3 regions of the Amaricoccus sp. genome follow, and region 2 is predicted to be linked to each of the others. Evidence: riboswitches for the same ligand, from Rfam matches in the RefSeq annotation. Region 2 holds a riboswitch; each other region holds the start of a gene.
The links. Region 2 has a riboswitch for cobalamin ahead of V7050_RS16340 (DUF6925 family protein). Riboswitches for the same ligand answer to the same signal wherever they lie in the genome.
Positions count from the first base shown of each region.

Region 1: linked by a shared signal. The riboswitch ahead of V7050_RS04015 (TonB-dependent receptor plug domain-containing protein) and the one ahead of V7050_RS16340 (DUF6925 family protein) in region 2 are both predicted to bind cobalamin.
Region 3: linked by a shared signal. The riboswitch ahead of V7050_RS18610 (aromatic ring-hydroxylating oxygenase subunit alpha) and the one ahead of V7050_RS16340 (DUF6925 family protein) in region 2 are both predicted to bind cobalamin.

Region 1 covers NZ_DAIUBO010000024.1:5,292-24,452, forward strand. Annotated here, with positions in the region: gene V7050_RS03995 (TonB-dependent siderophore receptor) at 1-782, shown strand, start outside; gene V7050_RS04000 (hypothetical protein) at 863-1,375, opposite strand; gene V7050_RS04005 (TonB-dependent receptor domain-containing protein) at 1,687-3,696, shown strand; gene V7050_RS04010 (alpha/beta hydrolase) at 3,699-4,559, shown strand; cobalamin riboswitch at 4,832-5,036, shown strand; gene V7050_RS04015 (TonB-dependent receptor plug domain-containing protein) at 5,177-7,123, shown strand; gene V7050_RS04020 (ABC transporter substrate-binding protein) at 7,126-7,956, shown strand; gene V7050_RS04025 (FecCD family ABC transporter permease) at 7,956-8,945, shown strand; gene V7050_RS04030 (ABC transporter ATP-binding protein) at 8,942-9,700, shown strand; gene V7050_RS04035 (adenosylcobinamide amidohydrolase) at 9,697-10,365, shown strand; gene hemP (hemin uptake protein HemP) at 10,563-10,694, opposite strand; gene V7050_RS04045 (hypothetical protein) at 10,727-10,885, opposite strand; gene zigA (zinc metallochaperone GTPase ZigA) at 11,691-12,908, shown strand; gene V7050_RS04055 (DUF6525 family protein) at 12,905-13,294, shown strand; gene V7050_RS04060 (c-type cytochrome) at 13,249-13,797, opposite strand; gene V7050_RS04065 (hypothetical protein) at 14,015-15,124, shown strand; gene V7050_RS04070 (alpha/beta hydrolase) at 15,213-16,325, opposite strand; gene V7050_RS04075 (ABC transporter permease) at 16,570-17,706, opposite strand; gene V7050_RS04080 (ABC transporter ATP-binding protein) at 17,703-18,626, opposite strand; gene V7050_RS04085 (HlyD family secretion protein) at 18,636-19,161, opposite strand, start outside.
Region 2 covers NZ_DAIUBO010000201.1:455-6,100, forward strand. Annotated here, with positions in the region: partial or broken gene V7050_RS16330 (ABC transporter substrate-binding protein) at 1-205, opposite strand, end outside; gene V7050_RS16335 (hypothetical protein) at 211-456, opposite strand; gene V7050_RS16340 (DUF6925 family protein) at 504-1,499, opposite strand; cobalamin riboswitch at 1,665-1,864, opposite strand; gene V7050_RS16345 (ribonucleotide-diphosphate reductase subunit beta) at 1,893-2,954, opposite strand; gene V7050_RS16350 (ribonucleoside-diphosphate reductase subunit alpha) at 3,088-5,646, opposite strand, start outside.
Region 3 covers NZ_DAIUBO010000281.1:256-4,193, reverse strand. Annotated here, with positions in the region: partial or broken gene V7050_RS18625 (hemin ABC transporter substrate-binding protein) at 1-229, shown strand, start outside; gene V7050_RS18620 (FecCD family ABC transporter permease) at 232-1,275, shown strand; gene V7050_RS18615 (heme ABC transporter ATP-binding protein) at 1,268-2,053, shown strand; cobalamin riboswitch at 2,366-2,560, shown strand; gene V7050_RS18610 (aromatic ring-hydroxylating oxygenase subunit alpha) at 2,678-3,919, shown strand; partial or broken gene V7050_RS18605 (hybrid-cluster NAD(P)-dependent oxidoreductase) at 3,923-3,938, shown strand, end outside.

The DNA.
Region 1 (19,161 bases), on a different contig from region 2:
GGGACGGCAGGCAGACCGATCCCTATTCCCTCGCGCCGTTCGAGTATGATTACAGCGGCATCGTGACGCCCTATGTCGGCGCGACCTACGACGTCAACGAGACCTGGTCGGTCTACGGAAGCATCACGAGCATCTACGAGCCGCAGCTGTTCCAGGACCTGGATCGCAACTACCTCGACCCGACCTACGGCTACAACTACGAGCTGGGCGCCAAGGCGGGTCTGATGGATGGCGCCCTCTACGCCGCGGCGGCGGTGTTCTGGACCGAGCAGAGGGACGTGGCGAACTACCTCTACACCATCGAGGCGGAGGATCGCAGCGTCTACGAATCGATCGAGGGGACCACGACGCGCGGCTTCGAGCTGGAGATGGCGGGAGCGATCAACGAGCGCTGGAACGTCTCGGGCGGCTTCACCTATCGCTATTCCGAGGACCGGGACGGCAACGAGCTCTTCACCGATCAGCCGCGCAACACGCTGAAGCTCGCGACCGACTACCGGATCCCCGGCATTCTCGACGACCGGCTGACGGTCGGCGGGGCGATGCGCTGGCAGAGCCAGACCGACAGCATTCCCTGGGAGGGCGACCTGCCGAACATCGTCCAGGATCCTTACGCGATCTTCGACGTGAGCGGCCGCTACGACATCAGCGACGACATCGCCCTGCAGCTGAACGTGACCAACGTACTGGACGAGAAATACTACCGCACCACCGGCTTCTACGACACGGTGGTCTACGGCGACGGCCTGGGCGCGGAACTCTCCCTGCGCGCACGCTTCTGACCGGCAAAGCGGCCTCCCGGCACCTGTGTCGCCGGGAGGCCGGTGGCGCCGTGTGCAGGTCCGGGTCCGGAGCGCCGCCCTCAGCGCAGGGTGATCGACACGTTCGGGTAGTTCGAGACCGGATAGGCCGGTCCGTAGAGTCCCCACCCGCCCCAGCCGTATGGCGGCCGCCACGGATAGGGACCCGGATAGCCCCAGCCGCCGGGATAGCTGCGCCAGAAGGTGTCGATATCCGCCCGGCCCGCGCCGGCCAGTTCGCCGGCGCGGCAGGCGAATTCGAGCTCCGGCGACTGCGGCCCGAAGTTCGGCAGGACGAGAACGGACGGCGTGACGAGTTCCGTCTCATAGAGGCTCGATCTGACGGCGCAGTTTGCGCCGAGGACCTCCTGGCGCTCCCCGGCCTCGTCTTCGAGGAAGGTCCGGACCGTGAGCCGCGCTTCGCCCTGCACGGCCTGGAACCGCGCTCCGGGCACCACGACCTGACGCTCGACCGGAACGCCCGAGGCGCAGCCCGCCAGCATCAGCCCCAGCAGGATTCCCAGCGCAGCGCCACCGCTCCGGCCGCCCTCCGACAAAGCATGGCCTCTGCTCATCCGCTCCTCCCTGCGCGGTTCAGTATCGCTCAGGACCGCCGGCGGCGCCCAACACGTGCGCGTTACCTCCGGAGCCCGCCGCAGCGGCATCGACCGCATCCGCTTCTCCTTCGGAAGGCCCGGCCGCGACCGATCGCACTTGTCAGATTGACCATCCCAGGGGCATGTCGCAAGGGTTCGAGCAAACTTGACGAAATGAATCAGGAACGATAACGGGCGTGCGGCGAAGCGCCGTCGCGCTTCGACGGACCAAGCCAGCCACCTCGTTCCGAGACCGCCAGCGATCATCTTCACTGCGAGGGACGCTGGACATGATTCTGACACTGCGGCGCCGGAAGGCGCTTGGATTGCTGTTGGCCGGGGCGGCCGCGGTGGCGCCGGGCACGGCCGCCCGCGCCCAGGAGGAAAGCTTCGTTCTCGACCAGCTCGTGGTCACCGCGACCGGCGGGGTGTCCGACCTGCGCGACGCTCCCGCGAGCGTCAGCGTGGTGACGGCCGAGGACATCGCGCAGACGCCCGCGACCAACGTGGCCGAGGTGCTTTCCCGGGTCGAGGGCATCACCATCAACCGCGTCGGCAACCAGGAACAGGTGCAGATGCGCGGCCTGCCCGAGCGCTACACGCTGTTCCTGATCGACGGCAAGCGGGTCGACAGCGCGCCGAACCTCTTCCGCGGCAATGCCTTCGACTCGGGCTGGGTGCCGCTCGACGCCATCGAGCGCATCGAGGTGGTGCGCGGCCCGATGTCCTCGCTCTACGGCTCGGATGCGATCGGCGGCGTCATCAACATCATCACCAAGCCGGTCTCGAACGAATGGCACGGCTCGCTGACCGCGGACTACACGCTGCAACAGGACCGCGACGCCGGCGACACCTGGAGCACCGGCTTCTTCCTGACCGGGCCGATCGTCGAGGACAGGCTCGGCTTCAAGCTCTACGGCAACGTCACCCATCGCGACGCCAGCAGCGACGACTACAACCCCGCGCCGGGCGAGGATTGGGCGGTCGATCCCTGGCCGGGATTCGCCGAACAGGACGACCGCTTCATCCACGGCACGCTGAGCTGGGCACCGAACGTGCAGAACACCGTCGACCTCGACCTCGGCTACGAGCGTCGCGTCGAGGGCGATTTCCCGATGAAGCGCTTCGACTACGGGCTCACCCATTACGGCGACTACGACTTCGGCACCACCGAGCTGCGGCTCTACGGCGACCAGATCGACAACGAATACGGCCATGGCAACGTCGCGGGGGTCGACCAGCCGAACACCGCCTACAACCGCGGCGCCGAGGGCCGGGTGGTGCTGCCGATCGAGGGATCGCTGCCGCAGACGCTGACCCTCGGGGCCGAATACCGCTACCAGCAGATCGACGACGACTACGTGCTGACCGGCGACGGCACCTCGTCCATGTGGCAGGCGGCGGTCTATTTCGAGGACGAGGTCGCCTTCGGCAACGATTTCCTGCTGACCCTCGGCACCCGCGTGGACAACAACGAGAAGTTCGGCGACCACTGGAGCCCGCGTGTCTACGGCGTCTACAACGTCACCGAATCCCTGACGATCAAGGGCGGCTGGGCGCAGGCCTTCAAGGCACCGACCCTGCTCGAGAGCAGCCCGAACTGGGACCAGATCTCCTGCGGCGGCGGCTGCTTCCTGCGCGGCAGCGAGGATCTCGATCCCGAGACCGGCAACAATTACGAGATCGGCGCGGTCTTCGAGCAGGGGCCGCTGGCGCTGACCGGAACGATCTTCCGCAACGACCTCGACGACATGATCCAGTTCCCGCCGGCCCGCACCGGCGACCCGGCGGTCGCGCCGACCTTCGACAACTTCGTCGGCTTCACCTCGGACGGGATCCCGATCTTCGGCTACGAGAACATCGAATCCGCCCGCACCCAGGGCCTCGAGGCGGCCGCGCGCTACGACGTCACCGACAGCGTGACGCTCCGGGCCAATTACACCTATCTCGACGCGACCAATACCAGCGGCGGCCTCGACGTGCCGCTGGCCTACAACCCCGAGCATTCGGGCCATCTCGCCGTCGAATGGCAGGCGACGACGGCGCTCTTCACCTCGGTGACGGTGAATTACGTCGGGGACCAGTACACCTACGTCCCGCAGGACGGCAACATGGCGAATGCCGTCGATGCCGACGCCTATACGACCGCCGACCTGATGGCGAGCTACGACTTCGGCGAGAACCTCACCCTCCAGGGCGGCATCCTCAACCTCTTCGACGAGACGATCGAGCGCGAGGTCGCCGACGACTTCAACGTCGAGGGGCGGCGGTTCTACGTGTCGCTGACCGGGCGGTTCTGACCATGCGGGGCGGCGTCCTTCTCGCGGCGGCCCTGGTCGCGGCCATGCCGGCGGCGGCCGATCCGGTCGTCGTCCCGAATTCCGAGAGCTTCGTGATGACCGCCGCCGAGACCGGGCGCCGCTATCGCATCCTCCTCGCCCGGCCGCTGCTGCCGGCGCCGGAGGCGGGCTATCCGGTGCTCTATTTCCTCGACGGCAACGCGACCTTCCAGACCGCCGCCGAGGCGATGCGGCTGCAGACCCGCCCGCCGAAGGGCTTCGAGCCGGCGGCGGTGGTGGCGATCGGCTACGAGACGGACGAGCCCTTCGACACCGCGCGGCGCTATTTCGACTATACGACGCCGGCCGATCCCTCGGCCCTGCCGAAGCGCGGGAACGGTGCGCCCTTCCCGGAGCTCGGCGGGGCGGATGCCTTCCTCGACTTCATCGCGGACGAGCTGATGCCGGAGATCGGCCGCCGGCTGCCCACCGATCCGGCGCGGGCGACGCTCTTCGGCCATTCGCTCGGCGGCTATTTCACGCTGCACGCCTTCCTGACGCGCCCGACGCTCTTCGCGACCTGGGTCGCCGGCAGCCCGTCGGTCTGGTGGAACGGGGAGGAGATCCTCGCGCGCGCCGAGGCCTTCGACCCGGCCGCGGCCGATCTCGAGGGACGCAGTCTCTTCATCGGGGTCGGGGCCGAGGAGCTGCCGGACATGGTGGTGGGTGCCGGGCGCATGGCCGAGATCCTCGCCCCCCTCTCCGAGCGCGGGCTCTCGGTCTCGCACCAGGCCTTCGCGGGTTCGGAGCATATCACGGTCCTGCCGTCGCTGATCAGCCGGAGCTTCTCGCTCGCGCTCCAGGCGCCGGCCGACATCCGCTAGGCATCTTCGGCGGCCGCCCGGCAACCGCCGACGCGGCGGAAAGGGTAGGGGCCGGCACCCCTCCCGACACAGGCGGCCACCCGGTCGCTGCCTGGGACGGGAGCGCCTCGCGCGGCCTTCTCCCGTTCCCGGGGTTCGGCCCCGGGCTCAGGGATCGGTCGGTCGGTCGGGCCGCTGGCATGGGATCGGGGCCGCAACGGCAGGGATGCCATATCGCGCTCGCTGGCGGAGGCTCCGCCGCAGTTAATGCTTGGCAGGGCCGGGCCTGCCGCCCTAAATGCCTCCGTTCTGGTTCGGGCGGCATGCCGCCCGACAAAAGGGAACACGGTGAGGCGCCTCGTGCCGATTCCGTGACTGCCCCCGCAACTGTAAGCGGCGAGCGGGCCCGATGATGCCACTGCGGGACATGTCCTGCGGGAAGGCCGGTGCCTGCGACGACCCGCAAGTCAGGAGACCTGCCAGAACGGATCACCCGGTTCCCATGCGGGGTGCATGGCGGACGGCGGACTCTCCGCAGTGGTGGCGCATGCAACCGTCTGCGGATCGGGCCGGCCCCGTCCAACGACATCGAGAAGGTCACCGGAGCGGCCCATGCCGCCCGATCTACGGGGTTCGAGATGAGACATTCCTTTCCGGCCGTCGGCGCCTTGGTGCTGGCCGCAGGCTCCGCCGTCGCCCAGGACAGCGCACCGCTCCGGCTCGACGAGATCATCGTCGGCGGCGGCCTGACGCCCATCGAGGCCGAACGCTACGGCCGTGCCGTCACCGTGGTGACCGGTCAGGACCTGCAGGAACGCCAGATCCGCCATGCCGCCGAAGCGCTGCGCGCGCTGCCGGGCGTGGCGGTGAGCCAGAGTGGCGGCACCGGCACCTTCACCCAGGTTCGCATCCGCGGCGCCGAGGGCAATCACACGCTGGTACTGGTCGACGGCGTGGAAGTCTCGAACCCGGCGAGCGGCGAATACGACTTCGCCAACCTGCTGACCGACGACATCGCGCGGATCGAGGTGCTGCGCGGCCCGCAATCCTCGGTCTTCGGCTCCAACGCCATCGGCGGGGTGATCAACATCATCACCGAGGGCGCCGCCGAGCCCGGCTTCGCCGGCAATGCCGAGGCCGAGCTCGGCACCCAGCAGAGCGGCGGCGGCCGCCTGTCGCTGCGCTATGGCGGCGAACGCGGGCAGGTCTCGGTCTCCGCGGCGCGGCGGGTGACCGACGGCTACGACATCTCCGGCAGCGGGGGCGAGGACGACGGCGACGCCAACACGACGCTGAACGCCCGCGGCGCGTTCTTCGTGAACGACGACATCACCCTGGGCGCCACCCTGCGCTACGTGCACCGGACCTCGGATTACGACCAGTCCAACTGGGGCGCGGCCACAATCGACGACCTGGTGACCGATGGCGACCTCGAGACCGAGGTCAGGGATTTCTTCGGCTCCGCCTTCGCCACGATCGACGCCGTCGAGGGCCGGTTCCGCAGCGAGGTCACCTTCTACTCGGGCACCATGGACACGGTCGATACCGATCAGGGCGCCGCGACCTCGGACACCACCGCCACGAGGTCGCGGCTCGCCTATCGCGGCACCGTGGCGCTCGACGGCTTCGACGTCGACAGCTCCGCCCAGATCCTCAGCTTCCTGGTCGAGGGCAAGGAGGAGACCTTCCGGAACAACGAGCCGTCGCTGGTCTTCGATTCCGCGATGCTCGACGAGCAGAGGCGGAGGCTCTACGGCTACGTGCTGGAATACCGCGGCAGCTTCCTCGACGATGCCTTCACCCTGCAGGCGACCGGGCGGCACGACGACAACGACGGCGATTTCGCGAACACCGACACCTGGTCGGTCGGGCTCTCCTACCTGCTGCCGAACGCCACCACGCGATTCCATGCCTCGGCAGGAACCGGCGTCCAGAATCCGACCATGTACGAGCAGTTCGGCTACAACCCCGGCACCTGGATCGGCAATCCCGACCTGGAGCCGGAGGAGAGCATCGGCTGGGACATCGGAGTCGAGCAGCGGTTCCTGGGCGACCGGGCGGTGGTCAACGCCACCTATTTCCGGTCCGAGCTGACCAACGAGATCTCCAGCACCTACGATCCGGCCACCGGCGAATCGACCCCCTACAACGAGGACGGCACCAGCGACCGCAACGGCGTCGAGGTCTCGGCGGAATTCGCATTCGACAACGGCCTGACGCTCGGTGCCGACTTCACCTGGCTCGATGCCACCGACCCGGACGGTGCGGTCGAGGTGCGGCGGCCGAAGAACGAACTGGGCCTGCGCGCCTACTACCGGCTCCCCGACGACAGGACGCTTCTCGGGGCCGACCTGCGCTATGTCAACGGCAACTGGGACTTCGACTATACCACCCCGTCCTTCGGCGCCGACCGGGTGGAACTCGACGACTACACCCTGGTCAACGTCACGGCCCAGCACCAGTTGAGCGATCGGCTGCTGCTGACCGCGCGCATCGACAACCTGTTCGACGAGCAATACCAGGAAATCCTGGGCTACGATGCGCCGGGCCGGACCTTCTATGCCGGCGTGGCGGCGAATTTCTGACCATGCGCCACCCGCTCCGCCTTGTCCTCGCCATGAGCCTCGCCCTTGCCGGGCCGGGTCAGGCGGCGCCGCAGCGGGTGGTGTCGATCAACCTCTGTACCGACCAGCTCGCGATGATGCTGGCCGCGCCCGGGCAACTCCTTTCGGTCTCCTACCTCGCGCAGGACCCGCGCAGCTCGGCGATGGCGGAGGAGGCGCTGGCCTGGCCGGCGAACCACGGGCTGGCCGAGGAGATCTTCCTGCTCGACCCCGATCTGGTCGTCGCCGGCAGCTTCACCGCCCGGGCCACGGTCTCGATGCTGCGCCGGCTGGGCATTCCCGTGGTGACCATGACGCCCGCCCGTTCGCTGGACGAGGTGCGCGACCGGATCGCCGAGATGGGAGGGCTGCTCGGCCGCGAGGAAGCCGCCGCGATGCTGGTCACCGAATTCGATGCCGGCCTCGCGGCGCTGTCGGAGACGGTCGCCGATCCGCCGCGAGCCGCGATCTATGCCGCCCGCGGCTATGCCTCCGGGCCGGCGAGCCTGTCGGGGGCGATCCTGGAGGCGGCCGGCTTCGCCAATGTGGCCGAGGAGGTCGGCCTGTCGGTCGGCGGCGTCCTGCCGCTGGAGCAGCTGGTGATGCTCGACCCCGACCTGGTGGTGCTGCCGCAGCCCTGGCCCGGCGCCTCGCGTGCCGAGGAGGTGCTCAGCCACCCCGCGCTGCTGGCCCTGCAGGAACGCGCCGGAACCGCGCCGCTGACCGACCGCGACTGGGTCTGCGGCACGCCCCATGTGCTGCGCGCCATCGCCGGGCTGGCCGAGGCGCGAAAGGAGCTGCCCGAATCGCCATGATCCCCTACCGCTGGCTCCTCGCCGGGCTCGCGACCCTGGTCGCGGCGCTCTTCCTCGCCTCGCTGCTCGTGGGGCCGGCCGGGATTTCGCCGGGCCAGGGCTTCCGCGCGCTGGTCCTCGGCGACGGTGGGCCGATGACGCTTGTGATGCGCGAGATCCGGCTGCCGCGGGCATTGCTCGGCATCCTGGTGGGGGCGAGCCTCGGGCTCTCGGGCGCGGCGATGCAGGGCTACCTGCGCAACCCGCTGGCCGAGCCCGGCCTGCTCGGGGTCTCGGGCTCGGCGGCGCTCGGTGCCGTGCTGGCGATCCAGACCGGGCTGGCCGCGGCCTTCGCGCTGGCGGTGCCGCTGGCGGCGCTTGCCGGCGGGGGCGTCGCGGTGGCGCTGCTGCTCCTGCTCGCCGGTCCGCGCGGCGGCTCGCTCACGCTGATCCTCGCCGGCATCGCGGTCTCGGCGCTGGCGGGCGCGCTGATCTCGCTGGTGCTCAACCTTTCGCCCGACCCCTTCGCCGCCTCCGAGATCGTCTTCTGGATGCTGGGATCACTGGCCGACCGCTCCTTCCTGCATGTGGCGCTGGCCACGCCCTTCGTGGCGCTCGGCGCGGCGCTGCTCCTGCCCCTGGGGCGCAGGCTCGACACGCTGACGCTGGGCGAGGATGCGGCCGAAGCGCTCGGCACCCGGCTCGGCCGGCTCCGGCTGATGCTGGTCGCCGGCGTCGCCGCCATGGTCGGCGCGGCCACGGCGGTGGCCGGCGCGGTCGGCTTCGTCGGCCTCGTGGTGCCGCACCTGCTGCGCGGCGCGGTCGGGGCGCGTCCCGGCCGCCTGCTCGCCGCCTCGGCGCTCGGCGGCGCGGCGATGGTCCTGGCCGCGGATATCGCGGTGCGGCTGATCCTGCCCGGGAGCGACCTGAAGCTCGGCGTGCTCACCGCCATCGTCGGCGCGCCGCTCTTCCTGCATCTGGTCTACCGGACCCGGAGGGACCTGGCATGACCCTGCTCTCCATCGAGGGGCTCACGGTGCTGCGGGGCCGGTGTCCCGCGGTCGATGCGGTTTCCGTCTCCATCGCTCCGGGCGAGGTGGTGGGGCTCATCGGCCCGAACGGGGCCGGCAAGACGACGCTGATGCGCGGCGCGCTCGGGCTGCTGCCGCATCGCGGCCGCTCGTCTCTGGCAGAACTGCCCCCGGCCGCCCGCGCCCGCCACGCGGCCTGGCTGCCGCAGGCGCGAGAGATCGCCTGGCCCGTCACGGTCGGGACCGTCGTGGCGCTCGGCCGGATGCCCTACGAGGCGCGCGGCGCCGCGGCCGATGCCGTGGCCGTCACCCGCGCGATCGACCGGATGGACCTCGGCGCCTTCCGCGACCGCATCGCCACGCAGCTCTCGGGCGGCGAGCAGGCCCGGGTGCTGCTGGCCCGCGCGCTAGCCCAGGAGACGCCGCTGCTGCTGGCGGACGAGCCCATCGCGGGGCTCGATCCGGCGCATCAGATCGCCACCATGGACGTCTTCAAGGATCTCGCCGCCGCCGGGCGGAGCGTGGTGGTCTCGCTCCACGATCTCGGCCTCGCGGCGCGCTTCTGCAGCCGGCTGGTGATGATGCGGGCCGGCCGGATCGTGGCCGATGGCGCGCCCGCCGAGATCCTCTCGCCCGAGCGCTTGGCCGATGTCTTCGGCATCACCGTCTGGCGCGAGGCGGCGCCCGAGGGCTTGCTCCTGCTGCCCATCGCCCGCGCGGGGGCGGGGCGGTGAAGCTCCTCCACACCGCCCCCTGGCTGATCGCCGATCTGGGCGCGCCGCGGCGGGTGCTCAGCTGGACGCTGAACCGGCCCGGCTTCGTCGCCGCCCGGCGGATCGTCATCCGCGAGGTGCGCAACCGCGATCTGCCCCGGGACCTGGACGCCGCGCTCTGGCTGGGTCGCGAACTGGTCGCGACGGGGCTCGCCGATGCCCCGGCACTCCTGACCTCGCGCGACATCTCGGCCTTCGAGTGCCGTTCCGCGCAGGCCGGCGACGTGATGGTGCACTGCCTTGCCACGGTGGGCCTCTCCAATGCCGAGCGCGTCGGTCACCGGCAGAGCTTCGACCCGGCCCGATGGGGCACGATCAACATGGTTCTGGATTGTTCCGCCGGGCTGACCAGGGCGGCGCAGATCGAGGCGCTGACCATCGCGGTCCAGGCCCGCACCGCAGCGGTGATCGATGCCGGCTTCGCCCTGCCCGAAGGGCCGGCCACCGGCACGGGCACCGATTGCATCGCGCTCGCCGCGCCGCCGGGCCGCACCGCCTTTGCCGGGCTTCACACCGATGCGGGCGAATCACTCGGCCGGGCGGCCTATGATGCCGTGGCCGCCGGTGCCGCCCGCTGGATCGACACCCGCGCCGGCCTTGCACGAGATCCCCATGCCCGGTCCTGAAGGCGTCCCGACCGAGCGCCTGCCCGAATGCCGCCGTCCCTGGCGAAGCCCGGCGAGACCGACGCGGCGGATGCCAGGCACGCTTGCGCGGCGGTGCGCCGCATCCGGCTCCCGCATTCCCGACCGCGCACGAGGCTCACGCAGCGCAGGCCTCGCGGCATCCCGGGACGTCGCCCTTTCGCCGCGCGGCGCGGCATCTACTTGGTAAGTATGAGCTTGTTCTGCCGGGTGATCCGGAGCGTGTAGATCTGCCCGTCGAGCTCGATCCGCGCCACACCGTCCGGATCGGTCAGCGCTTTCGCATCATAGCGCGGGGGCTCGCTGGGCATGTCCCGCGGCACAGGCGAGGGCTTGGCGTGGATCATTGGCTGCGTTCCGTTCGGTCAAGAAGCGCCTCGAGCGCGAAATCGGACGGAGGAGGGCAGTCGAGCGCCAGATGGATCAGTTCGAGAGCGTCTTCGCCGCCCGCCCCCGGACGGCGCTCCTCGTTCTCGTCTCGCTCTTCCCTGCCGTGGCGCATCGCAAAGCTTCCGTGTCCCTGAAGTAAGGATCCGGGCTCTCCTGCGAAGGCACAGGATGGCTGGGGTCGGGAAATATCTGACTGAATAACTCGGGTAATGTCAATATCCCAGCGACGGGCCGCGTCCCGCTCGCCCTGCGAGCCTCCGGGGCCAGCGCGGATCCCCATCGGTCCGCATCCCCTCCACCGGCCATCCGAGCCTCCCCCGGCGCAGGATCCGCCATGCGCAAAGCGTCGGGATGACGGCACGCGCCGAGCCTCCGGCCCCGCATTCGCGAGCGCCTCCGGGACAGAAGCGCGCCGGCGTCATCCACCGGCGAGGCGCAGGCTGCCGGTCGGTGCCGATGGACTCGCATCCCGGGCATATACCGCGCCGAGGACCCTTGTCCGAGCGATGCGTTATGCTGTAACGAGTCGCGGAACTGTTATACTGTAACGATTCGATCTCATGTCGACACGCCTCCCGGCAACGAAGGAAACGGGGAACGCCGGCTTCGCTTCGCCGCATCGGACATGGGCAGGGAAAGGAACACGATGCGCCCCGAGGCAACGACGGCCGCTGTTCTGGCGGTCACCGCTGCAGCTGCCAGCGCCGCGGAGGTCACGGTCGGGTGGCTCTTCCTCCCGCATGATGCGCAAGCCGGGCCACCGTGGCCGCCCCCCGGAGCGGCCGCATTCCCGATGGATGCCAAAGAGAAGCTGCGTGAGATGAAAGCGCACTGACCACGACCAGCGGTCCACCCTTGCCGCCCGATTGATCGGGTCGGTCATCTCCCTTTGCACACTCACCCAACCAGGGCCCGCCATGCTCGAAACAGCCGAACCCTTCGACCGCCTCCCCGTCACCGTGCTCTCGGGCTTCCTCGGCGCCGGCAAGACCACGCTCCTCAACCGCATCCTGACCAACCGCGAGGGCCGCCGGGTCGCGGTCATCGTCAACGACATGTCCGAGGTGAACATCGACGCCGACCTCGTGCGCGCCGGCGGCGCCGAGCTCAGCCACACCGACGAGAAGCTCGTCGAGATGACGAACGGCTGCATCTGCTGCACCCTGCGCGACGACCTGCTCGCCGAGGTGCGCCGGCTCGCGGCCGAGGGTCGCTTCGACTATCTCGTCATCGAATCGACCGGCATCGCCGAGCCGCTGCCGGTCGCCGCGACCTTCGCCTTCCGCGACGCGGACGGCGAGAGCCTCTCGGACGTCGCCCGCCTCGACACCATGGTGACCGTGGTCGATGCGGTGAACCTGCTCGGCCAGTACGCGAGCCAGGACTTCCTCCGCGACACCGCCGAATCGCTCGGGGAAGACGACGAGCGCACCATCGTCAGCCTGCTCGTCGAGCAGATCGAGTTCGCCGATGTGGTCGTGCTCAACAAGGTCGGCGACGCCGGGCCGGTGCTCGCCGAGACCGCCCGCAAGATCGTCCGCAGCCTGAACGCCGATGCGCGGCTGATCGAGACCGACTTCGCCGACGTGCCGCTCTGGGAGGTGCTCGACACCGGCCGCTTCGACTTCGACCGCGCCCACGAGCATCCGCTCTGGGCCAAGGAGCTCTACGGCTTCGCCCATCACGTGCCCGAGACCGAGGAATACGGCATCTCCTCCTTCGTCTACCGGGCGCGGCGGCCGTTCCACCCGGCGCGGCTCCAGGCCGTGCTGACCGGCCCGCTGCCCGGCGTGATCCGCGCCAAGGGCCATTTCTGGATCGCGACCCGGCCCGATTGGGTCGGCGAGTTCAGCCTCGCCGGTGCGGTGGCGCAGACCTCCGGCCTCGGCCGCTGGTGGACCGCCGTGCCGCGGGACCGCTGGCCGCGCCATCCCGAGATGCTGGCGCAGGTCGAGGCGCAGTGGCATCCGAGCTTCGGCGACCGGCGGCAGGAACTGGTCTTCATCGGGACAGGGCTCGATCAGGCGGCGATCGCCGCGGCCCTGGACGCCTGCCTCGTGCCCGGCGAGGCCTTCGAGCCACATGCCTGGGCGCAACTGCCCGACCCGTTCCCGAATTGGGGCGCCGCTGCATGAGATCCGGCAACCTCGGCCGCACCGGCCTGCGCCGCCGGCGGCGCGACGGCTGCCCGATGGCGGATTACGACCGGCTGCCGGCCGACCTGCGCGTCTGGCTTGCCGCGGCGGCGCTGCCCTGGAGCCCGCGCTCGGTGGCCCGCGCCTTCGCCAAGGCACTCGCGCGACACCCTAGCGACCGCGCAGCCGCCCTCACCGAGCTCGACCGGCTCCAGGAACGCAGGCTGGCGACAGCCGCCGAGGGGATTCCTGCGGCATCCTCGGGACGGCTGGCCCCGGTGCCCGTCGAACGGCGTCCCGACCGGCGTCGAGCGCGGCCGCACGGGCAGGCCCTCATCCATCAGAGCGCGAGGAAATCGCGCACCGCGGCGTTCTGGCCCCTGTAGAGACGGTTGATCGCGTCGTTCTTCGCGCGAACCTCCTCGGGCCATGTCGACTTGATGTACGACAGGATGTCGATGATCTCCCGGTCGCTCAGGGTCTGTCCGAACTTCGGCATCGCGCCGTCCTCCAGCACGCGGCAGGTGGCATCGGACTGGCCGCTCTTGGTCAGCTGGATCAGGGCGTAATCCGGATGCTGCCAGCTGTGCCCGCTGGCATCGTGAGGCGCCGCGAGCGCGGGGGACGAACCCGAGCCCATCGTGCCTCCCAGACCGTGGGACGGCGCCGGCACGGCCGACGAAGCCCGGCTGCCCGCCGCCGGCTGGCCGTGACAGGCGGCGCAATGCGTGGCGTAGAGCGCCTGCCCCCGCGAGACGGCGGCGGTGTCGTCCCAGGCCAGCAGGGATGCGCCCTGCTCGTCCGGCAGGCGCGCGAGCAGGATGACCACGGCCAGGCCGATCGCCCCGCAGAGCGCGGCAGCCGCCAGGACAGGGATGCGTCCACCCATGCTGACCTCGCCAAAGGATCGGACCGAGCATACCCGCAGGGTCTCGGACAGGCCAGGCCGCCATCCTCCGGGCAGGCGCCGGGCCCATGCCGTTGGCGCGCCTGCCCGGGCCGTGCTCGCGATGCGCCGCGGCCGACAGATTGCCGCGACGCTGCCCGAGCCCTATGATCGGAGCGGGAGGGCGTGCAACCGGCAATCGGGAAACGGGAAGCACCAAGTGATCTGGAGACTTGCCGAACGCATCCGTCGCGCGAAGGCGGCGGCCGGCCTCGCCCTCGTCGCCGCAGCCACGCTTGCCGCGGGTCCGGCCGCCGCTTGCCTTGCCTGCATCACCCTGCCCGAAAGGACGATCGCCGACCGGCTGATCGAGGCGGATGTGGTGGCGCTCGCGCGGGAGGATCCGCGGCGGCCCTTCACCTATGCGCCGGTACGGCTCCTTCGGGGCAATTCGGCGCCACCGATTCCCTTGCTTGTCGACAGCGCCACGCGGCGCCGGCTCGAGGCCGCGCCATCCGATGCCGTGCTCATGGCACATTCACCCGAGGAGGGATGGATGGCGCTCGCCTATGCCGGGCCGCCCGTCCGGCGCATGGCCGAGGCGATCCTCGCCGCCGCCACCGCCTGGGAGCTCGACGACGGCACCGCGCGCTTCGCCTTCTTCGCCGAGCGCCACGACCATCCGGACCCGACCATCCGCCAACTCGCCCTGACCGAGCTCTCCGCCGCCCCCTATTCCCTGATCCGGACCCTCCGCCCGCGGGTATCGGGAGACGAGATCCGCCAAGTCCTGCGCGACCCGATGCGGACGGCATGGGCACCGATCCACATCCTCTTTCTCGGGCTCTCCGAGGACGCTCGGGACCGGAGGCTGGTGCGCAACGCCGTGGCCACCGCTGCCCGCCACGGCATCCGCAGCAATCTCGCCGCCTGGGCGACCGCCTATGGCGAGGTCGACGGGCTGCTCGCGATCGCGCGGCTGCGCGCGCTCTACGTTGACCAGAAGCCGCGCGACCCCGAGGCGCTGCGCGAGATCGTCATCGCCTTCTCGACCCTCGCGCAGGGTGGCGATCCGGCGCTGCGCCCCGGCATCGACGCCGCCTTCCGCTCCCTGGCGGCCAGCGGCCCGCCTGCGCTCGCCGCCGAGGCCGCCAGGGCGTTGACCTGGGCACAGGACTGGTCGCAGGTGGAGACCTTCGCGGATCTTCTCGCCTCGGGCACGCTCTCGGACCCCGCTGCGGCCTTCGTGATCTCCATCTATCTCGAGGCCGCGCAGGAAGCGGCCGCGCCCGCCGAGCCGCCCGGCAACTGGCGGCTCGAGCCGCGATAGCTCCCGCCCCAAGGCCGCCGGGCGGGGCGCCATGCCGCCATCGGCGGCCAGGGCCGCGCTCCCGCAGGGGGCAGGCGCTCGTCCGGCCTCACTCGCCGAAGATCCGGATCGGCACCTCGGCGAGCAGCTCGCCGAGACCGGGCGTCGTGGCGACGCCGAAGCGGCCGGCGCTGTTGAGGCCGGCGCCGATCAGCTGGACCACCTCCGGCGAGCCGGCGAACTTGGCGTGGCTGCCGGCGCTCGAATCGTCGATCTCGGAGAGGTCGATCACGGTGACGCCGAGGTTCTCCAGCTCCGCCGCATCCGCCGCCCCGACCCGCGGAACGCCTCCCGCGATCGCCCGCGAGACCCTGAGCGCGCCGTCGTCATGGGAGATCAGCAGGTACATCTTCTGGCGGAAGGAGACCGGCAGCCGGCCGATCTGGCTGCGGAACAGGTCGATGTCGATGTCCGGGGAGGCGAGCATCACCGTCTCGATGCGCCCCCCGGCATCCAGCCGGCCGGCATCCTGCGCATCGACGAAGCCTTCCATGGCGAGCAGGGTGCCCATGGAATGGGCGAAGATGTCGAAGCTGCCGGCCTCGGTCCGGGCGAGGATGCCGGCGACGTCCTTCAGCTTCGAGCGCGCGACCAGCGCGCTGTTGAGGTCGTAGACATAGCGCGGCGCCCGCGCGGCCGAGGCCCAGGTCAGCAGGACCGGCACCCCCGGAAAGCCGGTGTCGTGCACGAACTGGGTCAGCCGCAGGATCGCGTCGCTGGTCGTGTTGTTGTAGCCGTGGATGAAGAGCAGCAGCTGGCGCTGGCCCGCAGGGCGCCGCGCCAGCTCCCGGTCGATCGCGCGGATGAAGGCGGTCTCGCTGCCGTAGATGGCCGGGTCGACCACCGCGAACTCGCTGCGCGGGTCGGGCGGCAGCTGTTCGGGCCGCTCGAGATGCCCCGAGACATGGGTCGGCGGCACGGTGACGTCGACGGAGGCGAGCCCGAGATCGGGTGCGCGGCCGGCGCCGTAGAAAGCTCCGATCACCTCGGAGGCCGCGCGGGTCGACATGATGAACAGGCGGTGCTCGCGCGCTTCCGCGACCGATTCGGCCGGCACCTGCGGATTGTCGATGCCGACGAGCTCCGGCGGCCGGCCGCAGGCGGCGAGAACCGCGGCGAGCAGCATCGCAAGCAGGCGGGTGGTCGGACGCGCACGAGTCATGCGCCGATGATGTCGCAGCCGGCGCCGATGTAAAGCACCTAGCCGGCCATCCCGCCCCGGGGCCGAAGGCCCCCGGCCCGGTCGAGCGTAGCGACCGGCGGTGAAGCTGCACCCCTCGCCCTGCGGCTCGCACCGCCGGGGAAATGCTCCGCGGGCCGCGCGGGGCGCAGCCCGCGGGAGCGCGGCGTGGACGAGGCCGGCGCCTTCCGCGCCTTCGTGCTGCATGCGATCGACGCCACCGGTCTCAGTCCAGCGTCCGGCGAAAGCGCACCAGCGCGATGGCGGCATAGATCGCGACGAAGAGCGCGAGGATCACCATCTCGCGGTCGATGGCCGGGAGATCCGCGCCCTTCAGCATCACCGCCCGGATCGCCCGGATGAAATGGGTGAGCGGGAAGATCTCGCCCAGCGTCTGCGCCCAGCCGGGCATGCCGCGATAGGGGAACATGAAGCCCGAGAGCAAGAGCGACGGCAGGAAGAAGAAGAACGTCAGCTGCATCGCCTGCATCTGGGTGCGCGCGAAGCTCGAGATGGCATAGCCGAGCAGCACCAGCGCCAGCACGAAGAGAAAGACCGCCTGCATCAGCACGTCGAGCCGCCCGAGGAAGGGAACCGAGAAGAGCGTGCGCGCCGCCAGCAGCACCACCCCGACCTGCACCGCGCCCACCGCCAGATAGGGCAGGATCTTCGACAGCATCACCTCGGTGGAGGTCGCCGGCATCGCCAGCAGGTTCTCCATGGTGCCGCGCTCGGTCTCGCGGGTCAGCGCCATGGAGGTCATCATCACCATTGTCATCTGCAGGATCACCCCCAGGAGCCCCGGCACGATGTTGTATTGCGAGATCCCCTCGGGGTTGTAGCGCCGGTGCACCACCACCTCCAGCCGGCCCGCGGCGGCCTCGGCCGCCTGCGCCTCCTCGCCCTTGGCGCGCAGGAGCGCCTGCTCGGCGACGGTGCCGAGCGTCGAGATGGCGCCGCTCGACGAGGCCGGATCGGTGGCATCGGCCTCAACGAGGATCTGCGGCGCATCCCCGCGCACCACCCGCGCCCCGAAATCGGAAGGAATCGTCACCACGAAGGCCACGTCGCCCGCCCGGATCAGCGCCTCCGCCTCGGCGGCGCTGTCGGTGACATGGGTGAAGCGATAATAGCCCGTCAGCTCCAGCGCCGAGATCATCGCCCGGGAATACTGGTCGTGGCTCGCGCTCACCAGCGCCGCGGGCAGGGCCTTGGGATCGTTGTTGATGGCGAAGCCGAAGAGGATCAGCTGGATCAGCGGCACGCCGAGCATCATCGCGAAGGTGATGCGGTCCCGGCGCATCTGGATGAATTCCTTGGCGAGCAGCGCCCGCAGCCGCCGCAGGGAGACCGGCATCCTCATGCGACATTGTCCTCCGCCGAGCCCATGTAGCGGATGAAGACATCCTCGAGGCTGGTCTCGGAAGGCCGCACGGTGACGTCCCGGCCGGCGGCGGCGGCATCGAGCGCCTTGCGCAGGCCCGCGGCATCGGCGCCGACCACATGCAGCGCGGCGCCGAAGGCCGCGACCTGGTCGACGCCCCTTGCCGACCGCAGCGCCGCGCCCACCGCGCCGAGATCGGGCCCCGCGACCACATAGGTGGTCAGGCCGGCGCTGGCGATCACCTCGGCCACGGTGCCCTCCGCGATCAGCTTGCCATAGGCGATGTAGCTGATGCGGTGGCAGCGCTCGGCCTCGTCCATGTAATGGGTGGAGACGAGCACCGTCATGCCCCCCGCGGCCAGCCGGTGGATCTCGTCCCAGAACTCGCGCCGCGCCTTGGGATCGACCCCCGCCGTCGGCTCGTCGAGCAGCAGGAGCTGCGGCCCGTGCATGATGCAGGCCGCCAGCGCCAGCCGCTGCTTCCACCCGCCGGAGAGCTTTCCGGCGAGCTGCCTCCGCCGCGAGGTCAGCCCCAGCCCGTCGAGGGTCTCGCGCACCACCCGGCCCGGCGCACGCAGGCGGTAGAGGCCCGCGACCAGGTCGAGGTTCTCCTCGATGGTCAGATCCTCGTAGAGCGAGAACTTCTGCGTCATGTAGCCGACCTGGTCCTTGATCCGCCGGCTCTCGGTGGCGAGGTCGTGGCCGAGCACCTCGCCGCTGCCGCCGTCGAGATGCAGGAGCCCGCACATCATGCGGATCGTGGTGGTCTTGCCCGAGCCGTTCGGCCCGAGGAAGCCGACGATCTCGCCGCGCCGCACCCGGATCGACACGTCGTCCACCACGACGCGCGATCCGAACCGCTTGGTGAGGTGGCGCACGTCGATGACGTTCTCGGCCATGGCGGCGGCTCAGGGCGCTGCGGCCGAGACGTCGACGATCTGTCCCGGCCGCAGCAGCCGCGCCTCGGGGTCGAGCCGCGCCTCGATCCGGTAGACGAGCTTCTGGCGGTTCTCGACCGAATAGATCACCGGCGGGGTGAATTCCGGCCCGTCGGAGATGAAGGAGATCGTCGCGGTCAGCCCCTCCGGGCAGCCGTCGCAGTGCACCGCCAGCCGCTCGCCCAGGTCGAGCCCGGCAAGGCTCGCCTCGCCCAGGAAGGCGACGAGCTTGTAGCCCGCCTCCGGCAGGATCGAGACCACCGGCGCGCTCGGCCCGGCGAGCTCGCCCACCCGGCGGAAGACATCCGCGACCTCGCCCGCGACCGGCGCGTCGATGGTCCGCTTCTCGAGCCGCCAGGCGGCCTGGCGCTCGGCGGCCTCGGCGCCCCGCAGCCGGCTCTCGGCGGCGCGCAGCAGCCCCTCCCGCGCCGGCAGCCGGGCGACGCCGAGCTGCGCCTCGAGCTCGGCCACGGCGGTCGCGGCGACGTCGCGCTCC
Region 2 (5,646 bases):
GAACGAGGTCAGGCTCGAGCGCGAGCACCTTCGGCAGGTCGGCCGAGGTGAAGGCGGATACCCGCGGCTTCTCGCGCCGGACCTGCGGCGGGCGGACGGCGTAGCCCGAGACGCCGACGATGCGGGCCTCCTCGCCGAGGAGGTAGAGGGTCTCGACCGTTTCCTCGGTGAGGCAGACGATCCGCTCCGGCGGAAAGCGCCGCACCGCGGTCAGGCGGCCGATGCGCGCGGCGTCGCCAGCAGCCCCGACACGACCGCGAGGCGGTGCAGGACGAGACGGCGGGCGAGCGCGAGCAGGTTCGTCCACAGGATGCCGCGCCCGACCACCGCAACGACGGCGGCGAGGGGTGTCGCGCAGGCCGGCACGAGGCCGAAGACGAGGCTGGCCACGGTCACGACCGCGATCCAGGCGCCGGCGCGCGCCCCGGTCACGATATCCCGGACCTCCGTCGTCATGGCTGTCCCCCTGCCCTGCCGGAGCTTCCGTCGAACGGTCCCATGCGTCAATGCCCCGGGCGGTCGGGTTCGGCGGGTTCCCCGCCCCGGTCGAAGGTGGCCGACCAGCGGTCGAGCAGGTCCGAGCCGCCGCGCTCGCGCCGCCGCTGCCTCAGTGCATTGCGCAGGCCGGCGCGGCCGCTGCGGCTCGGCAGCGGCTCGAAGCCGCCCGGTTCCCGCCCGGCGTCGAGCGCCGAGCGCACTGCCCGCTTGGCGACCACGTAATCGGGATCGCCCCAGGCCTCGAGCAGCGCCTCGAAGGCGGCATGGAGGCCTGCGTCGAAGGCGCGGTCCTCGCCCATGGCACCGATCACCGGATTGCCGGGATGCAGCCCGGCGCAGGGGACGAGGCCGTGCGGGATCGGGACGTTCGCGGAATGGGTGCGGCCCGAGGCGAGCAGCTTCGGCAGCACATGGGTGTGCGGGCCGGCCGGGGAGACGCCGCCGGTCTCGGGGCCACCGATCTTCTGGAAGACCTCGATCCGCCCGAGGTTGGTCAGCGCCACCCGGTGCGGATGCGCGGCGACGATCGCCCCGAGCGCCGGGTTGCCCGGTGCGAGGACCGGCCGGCCTGCGGCGCCGCGCAGCGTGGCGAGGAGCGCGGGGTCGGTGACGCGGATGCAGAAGTCGACCTGCGGCTGGCCGAGGCCCAAGTCGAAGAGGATGCCGGCGCGATCCCCGGGCCGCACCGCATCGTCGTCCGGACCGAGCTCGGTGAGGACGCCGCGCCCGTCGCGCCGCGCCGCCTCGGCCGGAAGGCAGAGGGCGACCGCGACGGTCCAGCGCCGCGGGTCCGGGCTCACGGTCTCGTAGGCGAGCGGCTCGGCATCGGCGAGTCCCTGGAGACGGATAGCGCCCCGCGACGTCACCCGTTCGAGGCCGTCGGCGACGGCCGGCTCGCCGTCGTCCTGATGGAACTCGGCCACCGCGCCCCACGACCCCATCGACCATGAGGCACGCCAGTCGGCGAGGCGCGCGGCTGCCAGGGTCTCCAGGTCCGGCATGGTTCCCGTCCTTTCAGTGGCGCCGCTGCGCCGCGCAAGGGCAGGGCTCGCCGAGCAATGGGCGGGTTTCCGAGCCCCTGGACGGGCCGGAGGGATGAGAAGCCGCGTCCGCGCGCGCCGCCGTCCGTCGCATGTCGCCTCCAGCCCGGGGCACCCCGCCCGGTCGATCGGGTTTCGGCGACGGCAGGTCTCCTGGCTCGCGGGTCGCCGCTTTCCCGATCCTTCCCGGCCCGGCGGGCCAGTGGATGCGTTCGGGATCGCTGGCCGCTTACAGTTGCGGGGGCAGCGCCGGTCTCGCACCGGCTTCCCTCTTCGTCCGCGGCGACTCGGGAGCAGCCGCGGAAACCGTCGTGCCGTCGATCCTGGCCCCTGCCCGGCGGCAAGGCAAGACCTTCAGTCCCAGCTGAGCGCGCCGCCGGTCTGGTATTCGGTGACGCGGGTCTCGAAGAAGTTCTTCTCCTTCCGGAGGTCGATCGTCTCCGACATCCAGGGGAAGGGGTTCTCGGTCGGCGCGAAGAGCGGCTGGAGGCCGAGCTGGGCCGAGCGGCGGTTGGCGATGAAGCGCATGTAGTCGGCGCTCGACTCGGCCGTCAGGCCGAGCAGGCCGGTCGGCATGGTGTCGCGGGCGTAGGCGGCCTCGAGCTCGGCCGCCTCGCCGAGCATGCGGCGCACCTCGGCCTGGAAGGCCTCGGTCCAGAGCCGGGGGTTCTCGGCCTTGATCTGGTTGATGACGTCGATGCCGAAGTTCAGGTGCAGGCTCTCGTCTCGGAGAATATACTGATATTGCTCGGCAATTCCAACCATGCGGTTGCGCCGGCCGAGCGAGAGGATCTGCGCGAAGCCGGTGTAGAACCACATCCCCTCGAAGACGACGTAGAAGGCGACGAGATCGCGCAGGAAGGCGCGGTCGGCGGCTTCGGTGCCGGTGCGGAAGGCGGGGTCCTCGAGCGCCCTGGTATGATCGAGCGCCCAGGCGGCCTTGTCGGTGATCGAGGGCACTTCGCGGTACATGTTGAAGAGCTCGCCCTCGCCGAGGCCGAGGCTCTCGACGATGTACTGGAAGGTGTGGCTGTGCACGGCCTCCTCGAAGGCCTGGCGCAGAAGGTATTGACGACACTCGGGATTCGTCAGGTTGCGATAGACTGCGAGCACGATGTTGTTGGCGACGAGACTTTCGGAGGCGGCGAAGAATCCGAGGTTGCGCTTGACCATGCGCCGCTCGTCGGGGCTGAGCGCGTCCGACTTCCAGAGCGCGATGTCGGCCTGCATCGAGACCTCGGTCGGCATCCAGTGGTTGTTGCAGGCGGAGAGGTACTTCTCCCAGGCCCAGCGGTACTTGAGCGGCAGGAGCTGGTTCACGTCGGCGCGGGCGTTGATCATCGCCTTGTCGGAGACGCTGACGCGTCCCCCGTCGCGGTCGATGGAGCCGAGGCCGGTGGCGTTGAGGTCGAGCATGGGGGCTCCTGTCATGCGATCTTCGGCGGTTTGGCGGGGTCGCCGGGCATCACCTTGAAAAAGCGGCAGAAACACGGGCTGGAAGGCGGCCGGAATCCGGCTGGAATCCGGCTTGCCATTTCGGCTTGCCGCGTCACTGGCAGGCCTCGCAGCTCGGGTCGTCGAGCGCGCAGGCGCCGCCGACCTTCACCGCGTTGAGCGTCGCGTCGGCGCCGGAGAGCGTCGACTTCTCGACGCGGGTCGCGGCCTTGGCGCGCAGGTAGTAGGTGGTCTTCAGGCCGGACTTCCACGCCAGCCGGTAGAGCGCGTCGAGCTTCCGGCCCGAGGGCTCGGCCATGTAGAGGTTGAGGCTCTGCGCCTGGTCGATCCACTTCTGGCGCCGGGCGGCGGCCTGCACCAGCCAGTCGGGCGCGATCTCGAAGGCGGTGGCATAGAGCGCCTTGAGGTCGGCCGGCACGCGGGCGATCGGGCCGAGGGCGCCGTCGTGGTACTTGAGATCCGAGATCATCACCTCGTCCCAGAGCCCGCGCGCCTTGAGGTCGGCGACGAGGCCCGCGTTCACCACGGTGAATTCGCCCGACATGTTCGACTTGACGTAGAGGTTCTGGAACGCCGGCTCGATCGACTGGCTGACGCCGACGATGTTGGAGATGGTGGCCGTGGGCGCGATGGCGAGGCAGTTGGAGTTGCGCATGCCGCGGCGCGCCCGCTCGCGGAGGGCGTCCCAGTCGAGGCGGGCGCTCCTGTCGAAGGGCGCGACCCCGCGGGCCTCGGCGAGCAGGTCGAGCGAATCGTGCGGCAGGATGCCGCGGCTCCAGAGCGAGCCCGGGAAGGTCGCATAGGCGCCTCGCTCTTCGGCGAGGTCGCAGGAGGCGGCGATGGCGTGGAAGGCGATCGCCTCCATGCTCTCGTCGGCGAAGGCGACGGCGGCCTCGCTGGCATAGGGGATGCGCAGGATCTGGAGCGCGTCCTGGAAGCCCATGAGGCCGAGGCCGACCGGGCGGTGGCGGAGGTTCGAGCGTTCCGCCTGGGGGATGGTGTAGAGGTTCACGTCGATGACGTTGTCGAGCATGCGCATCGCCGTCGCCACCGTGCGGGCGAGCTTCGCCAGGTCGAGGCCGGCGGGCGTGACATGGGCGGCGAGGTTGACGGAGCCGAGGTTGCAGACCGCCACCTCGTCGGCGCTCGTGTTCAGGGTGATCTCGGTGCAGAGGTTCGAGGAATGCACCCTGCCGACATGGCCCTGCGGCGAGCGGATGTTGCAGGGGTCCTTGAAGGCGATCCAGGGATGGCCGGTCTCGAACAGCATGGAGAGCATCCGCCGCCAGAGGTCGACGGCGCGCGTGCGGCGATGCACCCTGATCTCGCCGGCCGCCGCCCTGGCCTCGGCAGCCTCGTAGGCGGTGCGGAACGCCTGCCCGGTCAGATCGTGCAGATCCGGCACCTCGTCGGGCGAGAACAGCGTCCAGGGGCCGTCCGCCTCCACCCGCTCCAGGAAGAGGTCCGGCACCCAGTTGGCGGTGTTCATGTCATGGGTGCGGCGCCGGTCGTCGCCGGTGTTCTTGCGCAGGTCGAGGAATTCCTCGATGTCGATGTGCCAGGTCTCGAGATAGGCGCAGACCGCGCCCTTGCGCTTGCCGCCCTGGTTGACCGCGATCGCCGTGTCGTTGGCGACCTTGAGGAAGGGCACGATGCCCTGGCTCTTGCCGTTGGTGCCGCGGATATGCGCCCCGAGCCCGCGCACCGGCGTCCAGTCGTTGCCGATGCCGCCCGAGTATTTCGCCAGAAGCGCGTTGTCGCGGATGCCGCCGAAGATCGCTTCGAGATCGTCGGGGATCGTGGTCAGGAAGCAGGAGGAGAGTTGCGGCCGCGGCGTGCCGGCATTGAAGAGCGTCGGCGTCGAGGCCATGAAGTCGAAGGACGAGAGCAGCTCGTAGAACTCGATCGCCCGCCCGTTCCGGTGCTCCTCGCGCAACGCGAGGCCCATGGCGACGCGCATGAAGAAGGCCTGCGGCAGCTCGAAGCGCGTGCCGTCCTCGTGCAGGAAGTAGCGGTCGCAGAGCGTCTGGAGCCCGAGATACTGGAAGGCCCTATCGCGCTCGGGCCGAAGCGCGGCCGCGAGGCGGGGGAGGTCGAAGCCGGCGAGCGCCGGGTCGAGGAGGCCGGCGCGGATGCCGTGGGCGACATAGGCCGGGAAATAGGCGGCGAGGTCGGTTTCGTCCGCGCGGCCCAGCACCGCCGCCATCGCCTCGCCGCGGATGCGATCGGCGAGCAGCCGCGCGGCGACGAAGGTATAGGCCGGATCGGTCTCGATCAGGCTGCGCGCCCCGAGGATCAGCGCCTCGTCGATCTCGGCCGCGGTGACGCCATCGTAGAGCGAGGCGAGCACTCGCTCCGCCGCCGCCGCTGGTGATATGTCGGCGAGCCCGTCGCAGGCCGCGTCGACCCGGGCGCGCAGGGCCGCGACGTCGAGCGGCACGCGCGCGCCGGCGGCGTCGTGCATCCAGCGCTGCGGCTCCGGCGCCGAGGCGGCGGCGCGCTCGGAGGCCCGCGCCTCGCGCCAGAGCACATAGGCGCGGGCGACCTTGTGGTGGCCGCCGCGCATCAGCGCGAGTTCCGCGAGGTCCTGGATGTCCTCGATGGCGATCCGCGCGACCTGCCGGCGGTCGATGGCCGCGGAGATGCCGACGGT
Region 3 (3,938 bases), on a different contig from region 2:
CTTCGCGCCGGAGGCGGTGCTCCTGCCCGACCACGCGGCCGCCGCGGCGGGCGGCGGCGCGGCGGCGGTCGCCGCCGTCGGCCTCGCCGAGACCCCGGCGGCGCGCGCGGGGCGCATCCTGGTGATGGACGGGCTGAAGCTGCTCGGCTTCGGCCCGCGCACGCCGGCGGCGGTGACGGAGCTGGCGCGCGCCCTGCATCCCGACACGGCGGCGCAGTTGAAGATCTGAGCGTGCCCGCGCCTCTGCTCCGGGCCGCGCCCCCCGGGACGGCGCTCGCCCTCATCGGCTTCGGGCTGGCGGTGCTGGGCCTCGCCGTCGCCGGGATGGTCTTCGGTCCGGTCCCGCTCGGCCCCGGCGAGGTGGTCGCGGCGCTCCTCGGGGAGGCCGACCCCCGCGCGGAGGCGATCGTCACCACCATCCGCGCGCCGCGCGTCGCGCTCGCCGCGGCGGTCGGCGCCGGCCTCGCGCTCTCGGGGACGGCCCTGCAGGGGATCCTGCGCAACCCGCTCGCCGATCCCGGCCTGATCGGCGTGAGCGCCGGCGGCGCGCTCGGGGCGGCGGCAGCGATCGTCTTCGGCGGCGCCATGCTCGCCGCCGCGGCGCCGGAGCTCCGGTTCTGGACGACCCCGGCGGCGGCCTTCCTCGGCGCGGCGGCGGCGACGGCCCTGGTCTTCGCACTGGCCCGCCGCGGCGGCGCCACCCAGGCCGCGACGCTGATCCTCGCCGGCGTGGCGGTGAACGCCATCGCCGGGGCCGCGGTCGGGCTGATGATCTACATGAGCGACGACCAGCAGCTGCGCGACATCACCTTCTGGACCATGGGCGGGCTCGGCGGCGCGAGCTGGCGGGCGGCGGCGCTGGCCTCGCTCTGCATCGCCGCCGCGGCCGCCGGGCTCCTGCGGCTCGCCCTGGCGCTCGACCTCCTGCAGCTCGGCGAGCGCGCCGCCTGGCACTCGGGCCTCGAGGTCGAGCGGGTGAAGCGCGCCGCCGGTCTCTGGTCGGCGCTGGCGGTCGGCGCCGGCGTCGCCGTCGCCGGCCCCATCGGCTTCATCGGGCTCGTCGCGCCGCATATCGCCCGGCTCTGCGTCGGCCCGGCCCACCGGACGCTCGCCCCGGCGGCGGCGCTGGTCGGGGCGGCGCTGCTGCTCGGCGCCGATCTCGGGGTGCGGATGATCGCACCGCCCGCCGAGCCGCCGGTGGGGCTCGCCACCAGCCTGATCGGCGGCCCGTTCTTCCTCTGGCTCCTGCTCGCGCGGATGCACCGCGATGCTTGAGGCGCGCGACGCGCATCTCACCCGCGGCGGCCGCCCGGCGCTCGCGGGCGTCGGCCTCGCGCTGCGGCCGGGCGAACTGGTGGCGCTCTGCGGCCCGAACGGCGCCGGCAAGTCGAGCCTCTTCGCGGTGCTCGCGGGCGAGCTGCGCCCCGACCTCGGCGCGGCGCTGCTCGACGGAAGGCCGCTCGCCGCCATGACCGCCGCGGGCCTTGCCCGCGAACGCGCGGCGCTGGAGCAGGCGCCGGCGCTCGCCGCCCCCTTCACCGTCACCGCTCTGGTCGCGCTCGGCGCGGCGACGGCGCCGCGCGGGGCCGCCGACGAGGGGGCGATCGTCGCGCGCGCCATGGCGGCGACCGGGATCGCGGCCCTCGCCGGCCGCCCGGCCGACCGCCTCTCCGGCGGCGAGCGCGCCCGGGCGCATCTCGCCCGCGTGCTCGCCCAGCTCTGGACCGGCCGCGCCGCCGGGGGCGGGCGCTTCCTCCTGCTCGACGAGCCGACCGCCAGCCTCGACGTCGCCCACCAGGTCGCGGTGCTGCGCCTCGCCCGCGCCGAGGCCGACGCCGGCACCGGCGTGCTCGCGGTCCTGCACGACCTCAACCTCGCCGCGGCCTTCGCCGACCGCGTGCTGCTGATGTCCGAGGGACGCGCCATCGCGGAGGGCGCGCCCGGGGAGGTCCTCGAGGCCGGAAGGCTGAGCGAAGTCTACCGCATCCCCATCGCCGTCGAACAATCGGCCGGCGGCATGCTGCGCATCGCTCCGGACCTGAGTCGCGCCTAGAGCCCAGGCGCCGCCGCGACTGCTGCGGGTCCGGTCCACCTCCCTCGCGGCCAGCGCCCCGAACCTCCGGATGCTCGCCAGGCCGGTGCCGAAGCGGCGTGAGAGGGCGGCGCGCTCCCCGCCGGCGGCACCCCGGCCCGGCACGACATGCCGGCGTCCTCGACGAAATCGGCCCTCGATCGACATTGCACGGGGGAGCGAGCTCGGCAATCGACGGCCGGCCTGCGGACATCGGCGAATCGTTTCGATCCGGCTTGTCCGAAACCTTCGCGCGGGTGTCGGAATCCGTGCTTTCGATCGCGGGCCCACAGGATAGGATCGGCTCGTCAGGGTGCCGCTCCGGGAGGGGCGGAGAATTGGGAAGCCGGTCCGAAGCCGGCGCTGCCCCCGCAACGGTGGCGGAGGAATGAATGCGGCGAGAAGCCACTGGGGAATCCCCGGGAAGGCGCCGCATCGGCCGCGAGGCCCCTCCGGAGCCCGGAAACCAGCCCTGCGTGACGTCAAGCCGCGGGCGGCGGTGCGGGCGGATGCCGCCGGGGCCACGGGGTCCGGGCGGGCCGTCGCATCCTTTCCGCACGATGAAACCCGGGGGGCCGCGGGTGAGCGGCACCGAGGAGAGATGCCATGATCGCCGATACGACGGCGCTGAACCTGCTCGCGAGCCGCGTTCCGGACCACGCGCTGCCGCGCCCCATCTACACCGATCCCGCGATGCTCGGGGTCGACCTCGCCGAGGTCTGGTATCGCGACTGGCTGTTCGCGATCCCGGCCTGCGAGATCCCGAAGGCCGGGAATTTCGTGACGATGCAGATAGGCGCCTATCCGATCGTCATCGTCCGCGGCGCGGACGGGGCGATCCGCGCGTTCCACAACGCCTGCCGGCACCGCGGCAGCCGGGTCCGCACGGCGCTCAGGGGCCCGGCCCCGAAGCTCGCCTGCCCCCACCACCAGTGGACCTACGAGCTCGACGGGCGGCTGCTCTACGCCCGCGACATGGGGGCGGGTTTCCGGCCGGCCGAGCACGGGCTGAAGCCCGTCGCCTGCGAGGCTGCGGGGGGCATGGTCTTCGTCTGCCTCGCCGACGAGCCCGCCTCCTTCGACGCGCTGCGCGAGACGGCCGGCCGCGACCTGGCGCCGCACCGGCTGGACGATGCCAGGATCGCCTTCGAATCGACGATCGTCGAGAAGGGCAACTGGAAGCTGGTGATGGAGAACAACCGCGAGTGCTGCCATTGCGCGGGCGCGCATCCCTCGCCCTGCCGGACCTTCCCCGACCGTTCCGGCTACACCTCGATGGACGAGCAGGGCAACGTCGAGCCGGTCATCGCCGCCCATTGGGCCAAATGCGAGGCCGCGGGGATGCCGCCGCGCTTCCACCTGCACCCGAGCCACCAGTGGCGCTTCGTGCGCGTCCCGCTGCTCGGCCCCGGCGAGAGCTTCACCATGGACGGCAGGGCGGCGGTGCCGACCAGGCGGCTGTCGACGGCGCCCTTCGCGGATGCGGGCTCGCTGCCCTTCTTCCACTACCCCAACAGCTGGAACCACTTCCTCGGCGACCACGCGACGGTCTTCCGCATGCTGCCGATCAGCGCCACCGAGACCGAGGTCACGACCAAATGGCTTGTCCGCAAGGACGCGGTCGAGGGCACCGACTACGACCTGAAGAACCTGACCCGGGTCCGGATCGCCACCAACGGCGAGGACCGGGCGGTGGTCGAGGAGAACCAGCGCGGCGTGACCGCGCCGGCCTTCGTGCCGGGACCCTGCTCGCGCATCCAGGAGGACGGCGTGATCCAGTTCGTCGACTGGTATTGCCGCAGGCTCGGCGACCGCCTCGGCGGCGGGGCGGCGCTGGCGGCGGCGTAGCGGATGGCGACCGATCTCG